2 regions of the Shewanella zhangzhouensis genome follow, and region 2 is predicted to be linked to the other one. Evidence: riboswitches for the same ligand, from Rfam matches in the RefSeq annotation. Region 2 holds a riboswitch; the other holds the start of a gene.

Region 1 (9,219 bases), 580 kb from region 2:
GGCACCTGCGCCGCAGCCTATCCATGCCCATAGGCACGACAGGCTGGATGATGGCTCCGTGGCTTTGCTGAGTTTGTTTGCCACTCGAACCCCGAAGGATGTACCTCAGCTGCACCTGGCTGCACCCGTTTTGCCTGCCCGAGACGGTGACAATATTAAACTTGGCATTGAGCGCACTAACCATACCAGCGGCTCTTTAATGGTTCCGGCCTTCACGGCCTTTATGCAACTTGATGGCGGGGCGCGGCCAGAAACTGCTGAACAAGAAGAAACCGTAAAACAACAAGAAACCGTAAAACAAGAACAAACGGCACAGCAAGATAAAACCCTGGAGCGCGACAGAATCGACGTTAGGCAGACACTGCCGCTTAAATTGCTGCTGCCCGTTACCCTGGTGCACCTTGCAGTTTTGGGGCTGCTTGCCTGGCAGTTGGCACCGCAGCTGGGTTCATTAAGCGCGGCGCTGGATGAGCGCGCCAACCAGCCCAAGGCGTTGCAATCCTATTTGGTGTTCAGCACGCCAAAACAGCCAATTGAACAGCCGCCAGAGGCGAATCCATCGGACCCCGCTGCAGTCAAACCTCAATCCGAACCCGAACCCGAACAGGTTAAGCGTGAACAAGTGAACGAGCAAAATGCGCCCATCGAGCCAGCCTTGTCTACAGCGCCAAAAGAGCCTGCCCCTATCAAAGATGAACCGCTCCCAGCACAGCCTGCAGTTGAATCGGCGCAGAAGGCTCGGCGGGAATCTCTGCCGCCGATAGAGACGCCCGCACCATCTGAGCACAGTCAGCTTGATTTCTCGACTCCCGCCAGCCGTTTTGTGGCGCGCCAAAACGCTCAGGCGTTGAATGCCTTATCGCAGAGTTACGCCGACGAGCAGACCGTTCACATGAATGCGGCGGGGCGTGGCATGTCGGAGCTTCTGCCCGAGATGGAAGTGCTGCTGGTACCAAGTGCCGATGATTTCTATAAACCCAATACCCTGGACTCCGACATAGATCCCAATCGCATCGTAAAATCCGGCGATACCTGCTACCGGGTGGTGAAGGTGCCAACGCCCATTAATCCCCATGCCGAGAATCTGGGTTTTCCATTTCGCTGTGGTGAGGACAGGGTAAAAAAGGCGCTTAAAGAAGGTATCAACAAGTACCTTGCATTGATGGGCAAGCAGGATTTGCGTTGAACTATTTTCATCCTAATGACTTTAGATTGGGCAATGTTCATGAAATTAAAGTAATTAATGCCTCATTGCTTTCGTGAATAAATTTCCCATTCGTGGCTATTGTCATTGGCCTTCGCTTAAGCCTATACTGCCAGCACTTGTCGGAGTGCCTTAGGGCTGAGACCGTTTATTCGGGATCCGTTGAACCTGATCAGGTTAGAACCTGCGAAGGAAACAAGCATCAAATCCACCCCAGTTAGTGTCAGCAGCTTAAGCCGGAAAATAAACCGGAAGATAAGCCGAAAAATGAGGCGAAAGCCCGCCGCAAACTGATGACCAAGTGGCCAGCAACGCAAAAACTCAGCTGAAAAACGCGGAGAGTTTGCCAGGCAACCGGGGTGAATGAGACGCCAGACAGCGCTGAAAACACTGCAAAACTGTCGTCGCCGCTGATTCAACTGCTCAATTTTCTCCCCCGACAAGCAACTCCATTTTGAAACCAAAAGTGAGATTGCTGATGTCAAACCGCCGCGAAACCCGTAAAGCCGCCCAGGACTTTATCGATAACTTAAAGCCGCTATTGCACCCCAATTCCGAAAAGATTTTCATTGAAGGCTCCCGGCCTGATATCCAGGTGGGCATGCGTCAAATTCATCAAACCGATACCCGTATCGTGAACACCCGCGGCGAAGAAACCTTCGAAGCCAATCCGCCCATCAAGGTATACGACTGCGCCGGACCTTATTCAGATCCCGATGCCGACATCAATGTGCGCCAGGGGCTGCCCAAGCTGCGTGAAGACTGGATTTTAGCGCGTAGCGATACCGAGGAGCTAAACAGCGCCTCATCCAACTTTACCCAGCAGCGCCTCGCCGATGAGGGGCTCGATCACCTGCGTTTTGACGTGCTGCCAAAGCCGCGCCGCGCCAAGGCGGGCAAGAGGGTCACCCAGCTGCACTATGCCCGTCAGGGTATTATCACCCCGGAGATGGAATACATCGCCATCCGTGAAAACATGGCCCGCGATGAAGTCACCGACGAGCAGCTTAACCGCAAAAAGCCAGGCGAAGCCTTTGGCGCTTTGGTTGGCAAATCCATCACCCCTGAGTTTGTCCGGGACGAAGTGGCCCGTGGCCGGGCGATTATTCCGGCCAACATCAACCACCCGGAAGCTGAGCCTATGATCATCGGCCGCAACTTTTTGGTGAAGGTGAACGCCAATATCGGCAACTCGGCGGTGACGTCTTCCATCGAGGAAGAGGTGGAAAAGCTGGTGTGGTCTACCCGCTGGGGCGCAGACACCGTGATGGACCTGTCCACCGGCCGCTATATTCACGAGACCCGCGAGTGGATAGTGCGCAACTCGCCGGTGCCCATTGGCACAGTGCCCATCTATCAGGCGCTGGAGAAGGTCAACGGCATCGCAGAAGATCTAACCTGGGAAGTGTTCCGCGATACCCTGATTGAGCAGGCCGAGCAGGGCGTGGATTACTTCACCATCCACGCGGGCGTGCTCTTGCGCTACGTGCCCATGACCGCCAAGCGGGTTACCGGCATAGTGTCCCGCGGCGGCTCTATCATGGCCAAGTGGTGTTTAAGCCATCATAAAGAAAACTTCCTTTACACCCATTTCCGTGAGATCTGCGAGCTTTGCGCCGCCTACGACGTGTCACTGTCGCTTGGGGATGGCATGCGCCCGGGCTCCATTGCCGATGCCAATGACGAAGCCCAGTTTGCTGAGCTCGAAACCCTTGGCGAGCTTGTGAAAATCGCCTGGGAATACGATGTGCAAACCATTATTGAAGGCCCCGGGCATATCCCCATGCAGCTCATCAAGGAGAACATGGACAAGCAGCTTGAGCACTGCGCCGAGGCGCCGTTTTATACCTTGGGCCCCCAGACCACCGACATAGCTCCGGGCTACGATCACTTCACCTCAGGCATTGGCGCGGCGATGATTGCCTGGTACGGCTGCGCCATGCTCTGCTACGTAACGCCCAAAGAGCACCTCGGCCTGCCCAACAAGGAAGATGTAAAACAAGGCCTTATCGCATACAAGATTGCCGCCCACGCAGCCGATGTGGCCAAGGGGCATCCCGGCGCGCAAATTCGCGACAATGCACTCTCCAAAGCACGGTTCGAGTTTCGCTGGGAAGATCAGTACAACCTCGGGCTGGATCCCGATACCGCCCGAGCCTATCACGACGAAACTCTGCCGCAGGAGTCGGCCAAGGTTGCCCACTTTTGCTCCATGTGCGGCCCCAAGTTCTGCTCGATGAAAATCACCCAGGACGTGCGCGACTATGCTGCCAGTTTGGAGAATGCAGCCAGCTTAGAGAATCCAGCCAACAAGAACCCCGACGCTGTGCAAACGGTGGAAGTGGGCGCTGCTGACAGCTATTCCAAAGCAGAAAGCTATGCCAAGGCGGGTATGGACAAGATGTCGGCCACCTTTAAAGAAACCGGCAGCGCGCTTTACAGTGAGGCCCACGTCGATGCGGCGCGCAAGGCCGAGCAGGAACTGGTGTAAATGGGCGAGGGCAAGGCTATGGCTGCAAATCCCTTGAATGAAAGCGAACTGGCGGCAAGGCCAGTGGTCTGGACCATCGCCGGCTCCGACAGTGGCGGCGGCGCCGGTATTCAGGCCGACTTGCTGACGCTGCATGACCTTGGCTGCCATGGCTGCAGCGTGATAACCGCCATCACTGCACAAAACTCGGTGGCGGTCACGGCGGTCGAGCCGGTCAGCCCGGCCATGCTTGCGGCTCAGCTTGAGGCATTGAAGGCAGATTTGTACCCGGCAGCGGTGAAAATCGGCCTTATCGCCAATCAGGCGCAGCTTGAGTTTCTCGCGCACTGGCTTGGCGATAATCTGCCTGGCGTGCCGGTTATTCTTGACCCCGTGATGGTGGCCTCATGCGGTGACGAGTTGCAGCAGGCGGCATCGAGCGATCAAGGCGCGGCGTCTGCCAGCGGGCTCGATTTCAGTCCCTTTGGCGGAAAAATCAGCCTTATCACCCCCAACAAGGCGGAGCTGTCGCACCTGACCGGCAAGTTGCTGGCGGATGATGATGCCCTGGCGATTGCCGCCGACATACTGTGGCGCCGCTTTGGCGGCAGCGTGCTTGCCAAAGGTGGAGATTGTCCCTGGCAGCAGTCGAAGGCCAGGGATCTGTTGCTGCTGGGGGATATCGCTACCATTTCTCCGCTGCACAGGCGTCAGGGATTTTGGCTCAGCGGTGAGCGGGTCGCGACTGTGCACAATCACGGCAGCGGCTGCACGCTTTCAAGTGCCATTGCCGCCTTTGTCGCCAAGGGGTTGGTGCTGCCCGATGCGGTGCTGCTGGCCAAAGCCTATGTATTTGAGGGGCTCAGGCAGGCAAGCGCTGTAGGTGCAGGCCCCGGACCACTGGCCCGAACCGGCATGCCTGGGTCCCTTACCGCTATGGCATCGATTCATCGCTTGCATGAGAGCCGCAGTCACAGGGTGCCAACCAAGGGGTTTACGCGCCTTGGGCGTGATGTGGGCGTTTATCCTGTGGTGGCCGATATCGACATGCTTGAAGGATTGCTTGAAGCGGGTGCCAACACCATTCAGCTGCGCATCAAGGGCGAAATTAGCCCGGGCAGCGCGGCTGAAGCGGACATCATCCGCGCCATTGCCCTTGGCAGGCAGCATAAGGCGCGCGTCTTTATCAACGACCATTGGCGCCTTGCCATCAGCCATGGCGCTTTTGGGGTGCATCTTGGGCAGGAAGATATAGAGACAGTGCCGCTGGATGCCATCGCTGAAGCTGGCATGGCCCTTGGGCTGTCGAGTCACGGGCTGTTTGAGGCCTTGCTGGCACTTGAGCTTAACCCGAGCTACCTCGCCCTCGGGCATATTTTTCCCACTACCACCAAGGAAATGCCTTCCAAACCACAGGGGCTGGATACGCTGGCACTGCTCGCGAAGATTGTCAGCACAGCTGTGCCAACCGTGGCGATTGGTGGCATAGAGGCGGGTAATTTACCCAAGGTCGCTGCTACTGGCGTGGACAGCATTGCCGTGGTGCGTGCTGTGACCGAAGCAAGCGAAGCGGCGGCGGCCTTTCGCGCACTCGCTGATGCCTGGGAGAAGCGAAATGCTCGCTGATAAAGACTTTATCCGCTACTCGCGGCAAATTCTGTTACCGGAATGCGGCGAAGCCGGGCAGCTCAGATTAAGGAGCTCCCATGTGGCCATAGTGGGTGTGGGTGGCCTTGGCTGTCAGGCGGCCATGCTGCTGGCCGCGTCAGGAGTGGGGCATTTGTCACTGTTCGATGCCGATAGTGTGGAGCTTTCAAACCTGCCACGCCAGCTGCTGTTTTGCGACGCTGATTTGGACAAAGCCAAGGCCGGGGTCGCGGCCGCTCGCTTACAGACTCGAGAACCAGGCTTAAAGGTATCTGTGTGCGGCGAGTTTAACAGTGAGACGTTAACTCAGCTCGATAACGCAGGGCTGGTGCTTGATTGCACCGATAACTTTGCGGCGCGACATCTGATTTCCGCGTACTGCGCTAAACAAGGCAAAACGCTTATCAGTGGCGCCATTGCCGGTTTTGACGGGCTGTTGTTTGTGCAGCGGCCCGGTGAAGGCGGCTGCTATCAGTGTCTGTTCCCGCCAGGCACCACTTCGGCGCAAAACTGCGCCTCTGTCGGGGTAATGGGGCCCGCTGTGGCCATTGTCGCCTCGATGCAGGCACAACTTTGCTTGAATGAACTGCTTCAATTTCCCTGCGAGGCTGGACGCCTGCAACGTTTCGATTTCAGGCATTTTCGCTGGCATGAAGCCAGGGTGCCTGCCGATCCCCTTTGCCCGGTTTGCGGAAAGGACAAGGAGCGCAAGGCATGCTGAGTATCAGTGTTAACGGACAATCCCATCCCATATACGACGGCCAGGATCTGGCCAGTTTGGTTAAACATCACTGCCAGCGCGATAGCCATATCGCGCTGGTGCTCAACGGTGAAGTGGTACCGCGGCATCGCTGGGAACATATTCATCTTAAACACAATGATGCAGTTGAACTTTTTGCAGCAGTGGCAGGAGGCTGAAATGCTGAAAATTGCAGAAACGGAATTTGGCTCCAGGCTGTTTACCGGCACAGGCAAGTTTGCTTCGGGTAAGCTGATGCAGGAAGCCATTGCTGCCAGCGGCAGTGAGCTGGTTACCCTCGCCATGAAGCGGGTGGATTTTAAAGCCGGCAGCGATGATATCCTGGCGCCGCTGTTGGAGCGCGGCGTGCGGCTGCTGCCCAATACCTCCGGTGCCCGTAACGCCAAAGAAGCGATATTCGCCGCTAAGCTTGCCCGTGAAATGCTGGGCACCGAGTGGCTGAAGCTTGAGATCCACCCGGATCCCAAGTATCTGATGCCAGATCCCATGGAAACCTTTGCTGCCGCTAAAGAATTGGTAAGCCAGGGCTTTAAGGTGCTGCCTTACGTGCATGCCGACCCTGTGCTGTGCCGACGCCTGGAAGAGATTGGCTGCGCGGCGGTCATGCCCCTTGGCAGCCCCATTGGCTCCAATCAGGGGTTGGTCAGCCGGGAGTTTTTGAAAATTATCATTGAGCAGGCGAGCATTCCTGTTGTGGTGGATGCGGGCATTGGCGCGCCTTCCCACGCCTGTGAGGCGATGGAGCTTGGCGCCGATGCAGTGCTGGTTAATACCGCCATTGCCTCGAGTGCCGACCCTGTGCGTATGGCCAGAGCCTTTGCGCTGGCAGTGCAAATTGGCCGAGAAGCCTATTTGGCCGGGCTTGGCAGTAAAAGTCTGCATGCCCACGAAACCAGCCCACTGACCGGCTTTTTGAACACAGACTCATCCGCCACGGGTTTGGTAAATTCAGGCATGGCGGAAAAGCTGTCATGAGCCAGGGCTATTTCTCTGAGGCATTTGCGCGCCTGAACCCCGACAGTTTGCGGCTTAAGCTCTACTCGGCCACAGAGCTGGATGTGGAGGCGGCGCTGCGGGCACCGGCGGGTAATCTGAATGCGCTGCTGGCACTCTTGTCGCCTGCCGCCGAGCCTTATCTTGAGCAGATGGCACAAAAAAGCATGCAGCTCACCCGTAAGCGCTTTGGTGCCAGTGTGGGTATGTACCTGCCGCTGTACTTATCCAACCTGTGTGCAAACGAGTGTGATTACTGCGGCTTTTCAATGAGTAACCGCATTAAGCGCAAGACCCTTGATGAAACCGAACTTACCCGCGAAATGGCCGCCATCAAGGCCATGGGCTATGACTCTGTGCTGCTGGTCTCCGGCGAGCATGAAACCAAGGTTGGTATGGGCTATTTCCGCAAGGTGTTGCCCGAGGTAAAGCGCGCATTTTCCTACGTGGCGATGGAGATTCAGCCGCTCAGTGAACCTGAATACCGCGAGCTGGTAACTCTCGGGCTTGATGCGGTGATGATTTATCAGGAAACCTATCAGCGCGCGACCTACGCTGAGCATCACACCCGCGGCAAAAAAATGGATTTTATCTGGCGCCTGGATACGCCCGACAGACTGGCGCTGGCCGGGGTCGACAAGATTGGCCTTGGGGTGCTGCTGGGGCTCGATGACTGGCGTCTGGATGCGCTTTTGATGGGTTATCATCTTGATTATCTTGAGCGAAAATACTGGCGTACCCGCTACAGTATTTCACTGCCGAGGCTCAGGCCCTGCACCGGCGGTGTGGCGCCCAAAACCGAGATAAGCGATAAAGGTTTGGTGCAGCTTATCTGCGCATTCAGGCTGTTTAATGAAGCGCTGGATATCAGTCTTTCCACCCGCGAGCGGCCTGAATTTCGTGACAATCTGTTTGCCCTTGGAATAACCCAAACCAGCGCAGGCAGTGCTACATCGCCGGGGGGCTATTCCGAGCCGGATACCCATTTGGATCAGTTTGAAATCAGTGATGACAGAAGCTCAGCCCAAATCGCGGCCGTGCTGAAATCGAGGGGGCTGAACCCTGTGTGGAAAGATTGGGAATCCCAGTGGTAAATGAGCCGTCATTCGCCGCTCTGCGGTGCATTTTTGCTGGCGTTTGCGGCTATTTTGGCCAATAATTGACCCGATCATCAAAAGCCATTTGTGAAATTTATTCTGGAGGAAGCCATGCAAATCCCACCTGCGTCCGTATCGGGTATCAGTGGCTTTAACAGCGCTCAAAGTGGATTGACTCAGGCAACCATTGATGTGGCGCGCAGCGAGCCTGCCCAGCAAAGTGCCGAGCTCAAGTCAGAAGCACCGGATAAAACCGACGCCCTGGTCAGGGCGACCCAGTCGGTTAATCAGGCTGAGGCTTCGGCCGAAGTGATTGAAACGGCCGACGAGACAATTGGCACCATCATAGACATTAAAGTGTAAGTTGCCATGTCCTCCCCGGCGCTGTCTGTCAATCATGCGGCGTCAAACGGCGTTGCCCGGCCATCCTTCGCCGGGCATCCTGATACCGCTGAAGCTGCGAGAAATTCATTCTCGTCGGCGTCTGTTGTATCCGAAGTCTCGTTAAAATCCCCGTCAAATAATGCTTCTTTCCACGGAGCGGCTGCATCCGGCATCACACCGACTGCGACCTCTGTTGGCGCTGCATCCAGTTCGGTGGGCAATAATCAGGTATTAAAATCATCACCGTCTTCAGCGATTTTGCCATCAGCACCGGTAGAGTCCGGGCGAACAACGGGACTAGTCAGACCCGCTGCGTCAGGGGCACGGCAAGGTGGCTCAGCACCGACTGCGTCGGCTAATCCCGGTTTTAATCTGATCACCGGCGCACAGAGTATTAATGCTTTGCCGGGTAGACCGTCCTTTGCTTCAGCCATTTCTGCTCAAGGCTATTCTTCTGCCAATCAAGGTTATGATGTTCGGTTAAGCCCGGCTCAGGGCACTGGTTTTACAGGCGCTGGCGAGTACTCGGTTGCAGATATCTTCATTTCTCAAAATCAGGCTGCCGATAATGGTGTGGCAATGAGTGGGGCTGTGACGGGCCGCGCTGTCAGTCAGGATGGCGGGGGAGCCGGTTCGAACGCAGTTTTTGATGCAGTCTCCCCTC
Region 2 (9,219 bases):
ATGCTCCCTGGTTATGGGAGGGATTCATCCGTCATTTCGGTATGAATAACATCAGCTACGAACCCATTAAGGACAAGGGCGGCAAGTTACAGGTGGGCGACGTTGAGCTGCAGTTCATCCCTGCCCATTACCTGCATGCGTCCGGCAATTTTCACGTCTACGACCCGGTAGCTAAAGTACTGATGTCAGGGGATGTGGGCGCGGCCCTTGAGCCCGCCGAGGCCGACATCTTTGTGGATGATTTTGCGAGCCACATCGGCAAGATGGAATATTTCCACCGCCGCTGGATGCCCTCCAATCGCGCCAAGAGTAATTGGGTGGCGCGGATGCGGGATTTGGATATTCAGTATATGTGTCCCCAACACGGGCGTATCTTTAAAGGACCACAGGTCAAATCCTTTCTGGATTGGTTCGACAGCCTGGATGTGGGTATCGGTCTGGATTAACGCAAAAAGGCCCCAGTGGGGCCTTTTTGATTTACTGCACTCGTTCAGAGGTAGCGAGCGTACTGCATACCATCTCTGCCGGGCTTCGCCGGCGCATCAACGGCGGGCGTCCCCAGGTACAGAAATCCGACTATCTGGTCCATATCAGTCAAGCCAAGCGCCTGATGCACCGCCGGGTCAAAGGCGAAATCGCCAGTGCGCCAAATCCCCCCCAGGCCCAAGGCAAACGCCGCCTGCTGCATGGCCATGGCCGCACAGCCGGCCGCAATTTGCTGCTCCAGCACTGGTACCTTGGGGTGCGCCTGGCACTTGGCCACTATGGTAATGACCATGGGCGCACGTTTTGGCATAGACGCGGCTTTGGCAATAAAGGCCTCGTCCGCCCCCTGATTTCTGGCGGCGGACTCAAAAATGCCACCCAGTCGGTCCAGACCGTCGCCGGTGGCGATAATGAATTCGAAGGGACTCAGGGCGCCATGGTCCGGCACCCGCAGAGCGGCATCGAGTATGGTCTTCAGCTCGGCGTCATTTGGCGCTGGGTCGACCAAACGGGGACAGGATTGACGGGTAAGTAATAAGGTTAAAGCATCCAATGAGTTATCCTCTTATTCATTTATCCTGTGCAGGATAGCAAATCGTCGGGGCAATGAAAGCAGATTTACCCCGCTGCCCTGCCCTTTACAACTGAATCCGGATAACCCGCTGTGCCTAGTCCTTGTGCAGGCCGAAGCGTTTTGCCAGCCACCAATCCAGACTGGTCAACCGGCCGCCCCCCATGGCAAACAGCGCCAGCAACATCACAAAATAGGTGATGGCAAATTCAATACCGTTGTTGAGCACCACAAAATTGCCGCTGCCGGTGAGCCAGTCGTAATTACCGTGCTCCTGCAGCAAACTTTTGGCTTTGGCGAGCCGCTCGGCCGACGCAATAACCTGTTCGTTGGCAAGCCAGCTGGAAGGGTCTGCAATGGCAAGCCAACCATTTTGCCAGTGCACCGTGAAGGCGGCCACCAGCATGGTAATCATCAGCGGAATGGAGATAAGTCGGGTAAAGAGTCCCAATATCAGCAGGATGGCACCAAAAAACTCAGTGCCTGCCGCAAGTGCCGTCATCAGCTCAGGAAAGGGCAAGCCAAGACCCCAGTCCGGATTGCCAAACCAGGCAGCAGTGTCGTCAAAGTGGCTGAGTTTGTTATAGCCTGCCTGCATCAGCACGGGGGCCAGATACACCCTCAACGCCAGGGGGGCCACTGCCTCACCAAGATGCCGGGCTTGAAGGTTAAGAGAATGAATAAAGTGCGCCATAGGTCCTCGCCAAAATCAGATGCTGTGTGATTAAGACCTGTGACAACCCATCTTTATTGCAGGAGCCTGTTTATTGCTGAAGCCTGTTTAATAAAAAGGCCGCAGAACACCTTATCTGCGGCCAGCCACCTGTTGCCAGTTTAGTCGGGCTCGTTGGCAAGCTCTGCCAGGTCTTTTGTCAGAGCATCGTATTCATGCCAGAGCTTTTTGCTTTGCTTATCGGACAGGTCCCGATAGATGCTCATGACCAAACGACCAAAATTCTCGCTGTTTTCGCGCACCGCCTGCTGATGTTTCTCTGACTTCAGGGTTTGCGGGGCTGTCATCAGGAGTTGCAGCCTGCTGCGCAGCAAAGGGGTATCGGCTCTTTGATTGAGGGCGGTTTCAAACTGTCTGAGCCATTCGTGACGGTATTCAAGCCACATATCCAGAGTCGACAGCCTTGATGTGTTGGATGCATGGATCATGGCTTTTTGCTTGTCCGATAACTTGCCTATCCACTTTTCGGCCCGTTCGGTGAGCCGTTCATCTGAGTCGGCAATCAACTCTTCCTGTGTTTTACCGGCATATTCGGCCACCAGTTTGGCCTCTTCCTTACGAAGCTGTTCGATAATGCCGGATACCTGCTCGTCTGACAGACTCTGCACAATGGGCAAGATGCCTTCAAACACATGTTCAAACAGCCGAAACCAGTGAGACTGGGCATAGTTGACCTCTTCGGCCCAGGCGGCGGGTGTTAAGGTACCGGAAAGCATCTGTTGCTTGATGCTTTCCAGCTGAGCCACATAGCGGGGCAGCTCCTCACGGCGATGCCAGTCGATAAACTCGTCCAGCACCGCATCAAATTGCTTCTGCTGGTCGCGGTTTAAATCCACATAGTCATCCAACTCCCACTCAATGGCCCAATCGAGGAAGTAGTAACTCATCTTGGTCGAGCAACCCGCGAGTAAAAAAAGCGCCAGACCCATTACTGCCAGAGCACGTTTCATAGATGTCCTTTTCTGTTATGGCTTAGGGAAGGGTAACAAGGGCCAGCGGAAATGGACAAGGCGTCAACTCTTGGCCAATTGTAAGTATCTGTGAAACCAGCAAAGATAGTCTTCATCCCCCGACTCCCCTGCCATCAGCAGCGCCCAGATAGCGCCAAAATACCAATGCAGTGCCACCGCATCCACCACCCTCGCAGACATGGAGGACTCCAGCTGTGGATGGGCATAAAGGTAGGCGTTCATCAGTGCAGTACGCTCTGGCGCCGACAAATTGTGGCTTGCCAGCACGGCGGCAAGATCCCACAAGGGGTGTGAGGCGCAGGCATATTCAAAATCGATGCAAAACAATTTGCCCTGATGACGAAGCAAATTATGGGGCGTGAGATCCCGATGACTGTACTGGTAAGCAAGCCCCATGGCTTCGAGGCGCGCCATGGCAGCCTCAACATTGGCAAATTCTGCAGCCAGTGCCTCATAGGCCATACACCAGCGGGGATCCCGGGCCCATTGCGATTTGCTCGCTTCCAGCGCCAACTCATAATCCTGCCACTGGGTGGCAAAACCTTTTACATTGGTCGGCACCGGCAAGGCCTGCAGTCCCAGCAGCAAGTCGAGCAGCAGCCGGGCCGCGTCTGAAGGGCCTGTGCATTCCTGTGCAATTTTAGAGGCCGTGGTTGTATTTGGATGGCAAGTATCCGTTTGAGACGCTAAACCGGGGCGAAATTGACTCAGGGGGACTTCCTGATAGCGCTGCTGCCAGCCACCATCGTCCAGCAAGGGAGAGAGATAACAGCGGCCATCGGCGCTTTGGGCCATCAAGGTCGGCGCGAGTCCCGCTGTCGCCGCAAGGCGCCAGTTGTCTGCTTCAAAGGCCCGCTGACAAAAGGCGCTGCTCTCATCGCGGTTCACCCGCAGCACATAGGCACCTTCGCGGGCAAAGAGCGCCAGGTTATGGTTACTCAGCCCCCGGGTCAGCGGCTCGAGGCGATACCCATCGGCGAAAAAACCGGTATCGGCAATAAATGCGAGCACCTCGTCGGTAATACCCGGAAGCGATTGCGTCCGGGATTCCTCGCTTGGCTTGGTCGCCAGAGGCATTGTCATGACTTAAGCGCCAGCTCGGGGGGGCGCTGCTCGGCCGCCGCCGCACGCCACACGAAGTAACCGGCCACCGCCAGCCCCACGTAGAACACAAACAGCAGGGACGTCATCATCAATCCCTTACTGAGGTAGAGGTAGATGGACACCACATCTATCACCACCCAATAAAGCCAGTTCTCCAACACCTTTTTCGCCACCAGGAAGGTGGTCATCACCGCAAAGCAGGTGGTTGCCGCATCGAGATACGGGAATGAGGCCTCGGTAAAGGTGGCCATCAAATGCCCCACTGCAAGGGATGCGATAGAGGTCAGCGCTATGATGCCCAGATGCTGTTTAAGCGGCCAACGCTGGACTTTGAGTTCATCCTGGCCATCCTGACGCCACAGCCAATAGCCGTAAATGGCCATGCCCATGTAGTACACATTCAGCGCCGACTCCATCAGCAGCGCGACTTCATAAAAGAGCACCGTGTAAATGGCTGTGCTGGCAAAGGCCGCTGCCCAGCACCAGCGGCTGCGTTTCATCGCCAGCAGCAAGTAGGCCATGGCCAGTATCACGGCAACCCCTTCCCAGGCCGACAGCACCTGCATTTCACCAAAGGCGCTGTGAAAGGCTCCGCCAAGCCAGCCCCAAAAATCCGCCTGCATGGGTTACTCCGAGTGGGACAGGTCGAGTTCGCCGCCAATAAACTTGCAGACAAACACAGCCTTGCCGAATTTTTCGTGTGCCGCCTGCATTTCGCTGGCCAGCATAGCCATCACCTCGGCATAGTCGCCCTGCACCTGAGTTGCCATGGCGTTGGTGCGACGGACAATTTGCGGGTAACTGTCGAGCCTGCCGATAAACCAGCGGATGGGCTCGAGGTAATTATCATGCAGTGGATACATGCTGATTTCAGCGGTGAGTTTCATCATTAGGTTCCTCATCAAGCTTCGCGGGCGCGCTTACATGCGCGCCCGGATTCAATCATTTCAATTACAGAAAACGCACATCCAGGGTCACGCCAAAAGCGCGGGGATCGCCAAAGCGGATATATTGCTTGTCCGCCCAGCCATTATCCGGCTCATTGCCAAAATAGAATCCCCGGACACCATATTCTTCATCCAGCAGATTGCGTCCCCATACATAGACAGACCAGATATCGCCTTCATAGCCTGCGCGGGCATTGAGCACTGCATAGTCTTTGGAAACTGAGTCGTTGGAGTCTGAATAGTAGAACTTGCTCTTGCCATTGGCATTGAGGTTGGCAAAAAAGCCTGAGTCGGCACGCCAGGTGGTGCCCAGTGACCAGGTCCAATTGGGTGCATGTGCCAACTCGCGGCCAGAGAGGTCGACCAGGCTGCCATATTTGTCCTGATAGCTGTAGTCACCGTACTCAGCTTTGAGATAGCCCAGGCTGCCGTAGAAGTGCAGGTTATCGGTGGCATACCAGTTCAGGTCAAGCTCGGCCCCGTAATTGGTTGAGCTGCCGGCATTTTCGGTAAAGAGAACGAAACGCTGGGGTTTGGCAGGGTCCTGTTGGGATGCCGATACCTGCTGATCTTGTCTGTCCATAAAGAACAGTGCCAGATTGGTGTCGAAGTTGCCTTCTAGGAAGCTCGACTTAAGACCAATTTCGTAGTTGTAGAGGACTTCGGTATCGAACTCCTTCTTATCGGCAAACTCAGCAGGCAGCGACATGTTAAAGCCGCCCGCCTTGTAACCGCGGGCAATGCGGCCATAGAGATTATGCTGCTCATTCAGCTGCTTGCCGATGGCAATATGGCCTCCCCACATGGTCTCAGATGGGTCAAAGGCATCCCCTGCATCATCGCTGTAATCGGCATCACGACGCTCAAGACGCAGCCCCACGGACAGGTTTATCTCCTGCCCCAGGTCGCTGTCGAGCTGACCGAAGATGGCCAGGTTGGTCGCTTCATAGCTGGAGCGCAGGGCTTCATCTGGCCAACCGTTGTAAAAAGAAGCGAGGTCGTTGTCTTCTTTAAGCTGCATACCATACAGGCCAACGAGCCAGGCAGTGCTGTCACCCCAAATCTTGCCGGCCTCGTTACTGGCCAAACGGAACTCCTGGGACACAGTGCTGCGATCGCCGCGCTTATCCCAGGTGTAATCGTATTCGCATGGCAGGAGCTCAGCATAGTCACCATTACCGTTGACATCGTAATCATCGGTGCACTGGCGTGCGGCCCAATATTCGGGGTTCGCCCAGTCGCCATCGTAACCGTGATGATGGTCAGTTCCGGCAAAGCTGGTCAGCGAGGTTAACTCGGCCTTATCAAAGCCATCGTACAGCACCTTCAAGCCCACACCCGTGGTGCGCTGGGCATCTGTGCCCGGCATGTCGGTCAGGGTATCAAAGCCATTGTTATCCAGCGTCCAGGCATCGTAACCATTGTCAAAGTCGGCGTGCATCAGGGTGAAGTCTACCTGAGTATGGTCGTTGGCATACCAGCGCACCTTGGTTCTGAAACTCAGTTCATCACGCTCGTTGGTGTCTGAACGGCCAAGGTACAGGTTGTCACGAAAACCGTCCTGGCGGTGCTGTTCAATGGCAACACGGTACAGCAGTTCCCCAGAGTCCATCATGGGGCCGGAGCTGAAACCGGCGAAGGTTCTGAGATTGTCATTGCCGATGCTCAGCTGGGCGCCGTGTTCAAACTGCTCTGTGGGGTCGTTGCTCTTAAGGTAAATCAGCCCAGCCAGCGCATTGGCGCCATAGCGGGTACCCTGAGGACCACGAAGTACTTCGACTTGCTGCAGATCGTACATGCTGGACACCATGCCCAGGCCTGACAGGTCGATATCGTCAATCAAATAGCCAACGGATGAGTTGGGCGCGCCCTTGTAGTCTTCCTGCTCGCCTACACCGCGGATCTGAAAATAACGGGGCCTGGAGGTGCCACCGGACCAGTTGAAATTGGCCACCGAACCCAAAATATCTTCAAAGTGCTGAGCCCCTTCATCTTCTATCTTCTGGGCATCAATCACGGTCACGCTGGAGGGAATTTTTTCAACCGAGAGTCCCCGAAAATCGGCCGTCACCAGCATCACTTCCATGGGATTTTCTTCAGCGGTAGCCTTGCTGTCGGCGGCAAAGGCCAGCGACGAACATACGGCCAAAGACACGGGTGCCAGGGCAAACAGGGGAATACGGGATTTAGTAAACATTTGGACCTCAACAAAATTTGTATGAGATCCGGCAAGCTCGGAGTGGCAATCAATTTGCAGTATCAGCCCATTCCTACGCCGGTATCAGCCGGATCAGGTTCTAAGGGTTTGTCCGAAGACATCTCAGTCTGCATACAGCAGACACCCCTTGGCGCGGCCAATTATACGCCCATATTCCACCGGGATGATACTTTTGTTGCAAACCTCGGGTGGAAATTTTCACTCCCGTGACAGCAGCTCTGGGTAAGTCACCGGTGTGAGAAACAGCACACAAAGGTAAAGTACACACAATAAGCCCGCAGCAACAAAAACACCGGCAATGCCGGTGTTTAATCATGACCATCGAGCGCCAGCGCAGCTTAGTTGGAAAATGCCTTGCGCACATAGACCTCATAACGGCTGGCGGATGGATTGGGCGCCGCCGAGCTGACTTGCATCTGCTGCATGCCGTGGAGTTTAAGCGACTGCCAGCTCTGCCCTTCTCCGTCAATCACCAGTCCCTGGGTATCGTACCAGGTAAAGCGATACTGCAGCCTGAGATCGGTAGCCACCCGACTCTGAATGAGCGCATGGGCCGTGAGCAAGTCTCCGCTGCTGCTCATTTTAAGTTCCCCCACAGACACCTCTCGACCAAAGGTGCTGTTATCGACCCGGGTCTCCCCCGACGACGACGCCGAAATCCCTGCCGTATGCTTGGCGCAGCCACCGGCAAGCACCACAAGGGCCACCAGTAAAACCAGCTTTGCAATCTTCATAGAACCTCCTGTTTTGGAAACCATACGCAGCGCCTGTGCCGTCAGGCTTCAGACCAAATTAAGCATAAAAAACCTGTGTCATCCTCGCCAGCGTACCTGCGTCAGTGTAGTCGCACTTTGCTGAATACCCGCTGATTAGAGTGAAGCCTACAGTATTAACCAGACAGCTTAATCAATCAGGAAGTGCGCCCTGGCCGTGGCTATCAGCTGTTTGCGGTTGGTTTGCCAGCAACTGATGTTTACATTGGCAACCCGCCGCCCCTGCCGGGTAATAATACACTCGGCAAAGGTATCCTTATGCAGACCAGCCCTCAGATAATCAATTGAAAAGTCGACTACTTTTGGCACTCTCGAGGTTTGCATAAATACCATTAACTGCACAATTGCCGACATTTCCATAAAACCGGCAATCACACCGCCATGAATGGCGGGCAGCACGGGATTGCCAATATTGGCGTCCCGTGAGGGCAAGCGGCACACCAGCTCATCGCCAAATCGCTCCACTTCCATACCGATGAAACGGGCATAGGGCACTTGCTCCAGCAGATGACCAAAGTCATTGAGCTCGGCCACCCGGCGCACAATTTCCTTCACATCCATGGGTTTGGGACTTTTGCCCTCATCGGGACAATGGGCAAGTTCAGTCACCACAGGGCCAAGGATCACGTTGTCTTCCAAGAGCGCATTGCGGAAGGTTTCCCCCACCATCTCAGGGCTGATACGCATAAAGGAGCCAACCGCATGGGCAATGGGCTCATCTATGCTGTCCTGATAGGCGATGGCACGGGTAAAGGCGATGTTGGATGATAAGCGGTAGCATTCGGCAAAGGCATACACACTCTTGCCGGGTTCGGCCGGACGCATATAGTCGACCCGCAAATCCAGGGTGGGCGAAATTTCCAGGGTTTGGAATTTCTCCTGAATGGCGCAGACCACGGCCGTGCCGCTGGCTGTGTCTATCAGGGTGGTGATAACCCCGCCGTGGATAACCCCGGTATCAGGGTAGCCAATCAGCGCCTGACTATAGGGCAGCTCCAAAAGTACATGATGCTCACTGCCTTCATGCACCTTGATACCCAGACGCCGACACTGGGCCAGCTGGCTGACAAAGCGTTGTGCCAGCGGCGTGAGCTCAAAAAAATCCGGATTAACTTTCATAACACCGCCAATCAGCGCTGGGCAAGCATGGGGCCCAAAGGCTCGCCGCCCACCAGGTGCATGTGAATATGGTAAACCTCCTGGCCACCATGACTGTTACAGTTCATGATGAGTCGATAACCATCTTTGGCAATACCCGCTTCGTCCGCGAGCTTGGCGGCCACGGTAAACATACGGCCGAGTGCCAGCTCATCCGATGCCTTCACGTCATTGGCAGTGGGAATAAGATGATTGGGCACTATCAACACATGGGTCGGCGCCTTGGGGGCAATATCGCGAAACGCGGTCACCAGTTCA

The links. A riboswitch is a leader RNA that binds a small molecule or an ion and turns the genes downstream of it on or off. The one in region 2 is predicted to bind thiamine pyrophosphate.
Region 1: linked by a shared signal. The riboswitch ahead of thiC (phosphomethylpyrimidine synthase ThiC) and the one ahead of K0H63_RS07775 (TonB-dependent receptor) in region 2 are both predicted to bind thiamine pyrophosphate.

What each region holds. Positions count from the first base shown of each region.
Region 1 is NZ_CP080414.1:2,384,015-2,393,233, reverse strand. It holds gene K0H63_RS10405 (hypothetical protein) at 1-1,186, shown strand, start outside; TPP riboswitch at 1,318-1,416, shown strand; gene thiC (phosphomethylpyrimidine synthase ThiC) at 1,683-3,695, shown strand; gene thiE (thiamine phosphate synthase) at 3,714-5,300, shown strand; gene K0H63_RS10390 (HesA/MoeB/ThiF family protein) at 5,290-6,042, shown strand; gene thiS (sulfur carrier protein ThiS) at 6,036-6,239, shown strand; gene K0H63_RS10380 (thiazole synthase) at 6,241-7,056, shown strand; gene thiH (2-iminoacetate synthase ThiH) at 7,053-8,168, shown strand; gene K0H63_RS10370 (chemotaxis protein) at 8,283-8,534, shown strand; gene K0H63_RS10365 (putative metalloprotease CJM1_0395 family protein) at 8,541-9,219, shown strand, end outside.
Region 2 is NZ_CP080414.1:1,800,722-1,809,940, reverse strand. It holds gene K0H63_RS07810 (oxygen-binding di-iron domain-containing protein) at 1-446, shown strand, start outside; gene K0H63_RS07805 (NAD(P)H nitroreductase) at 491-1,039, opposite strand; gene K0H63_RS07800 (HvfX family Cu-binding RiPP maturation protein) at 1,155-1,751, opposite strand; gene K0H63_RS07795 (DUF6279 family lipoprotein) at 1,892-2,740, opposite strand; gene K0H63_RS07790 (phosphotransferase) at 2,804-3,844, opposite strand; gene pnuC (nicotinamide riboside transporter PnuC) at 3,841-4,488, opposite strand; gene K0H63_RS07780 (hypothetical protein) at 4,492-4,752, opposite strand; gene K0H63_RS07775 (TonB-dependent receptor) at 4,817-7,009, opposite strand; TPP riboswitch at 7,063-7,168, opposite strand; gene K0H63_RS07770 (YcfL family putative periplasmic lipoprotein) at 7,369-7,764, opposite strand; gene K0H63_RS20260 (PaaI family thioesterase) at 7,933-8,922, opposite strand; gene hinT (purine nucleoside phosphoramidase) at 8,934-9,219, opposite strand, start outside.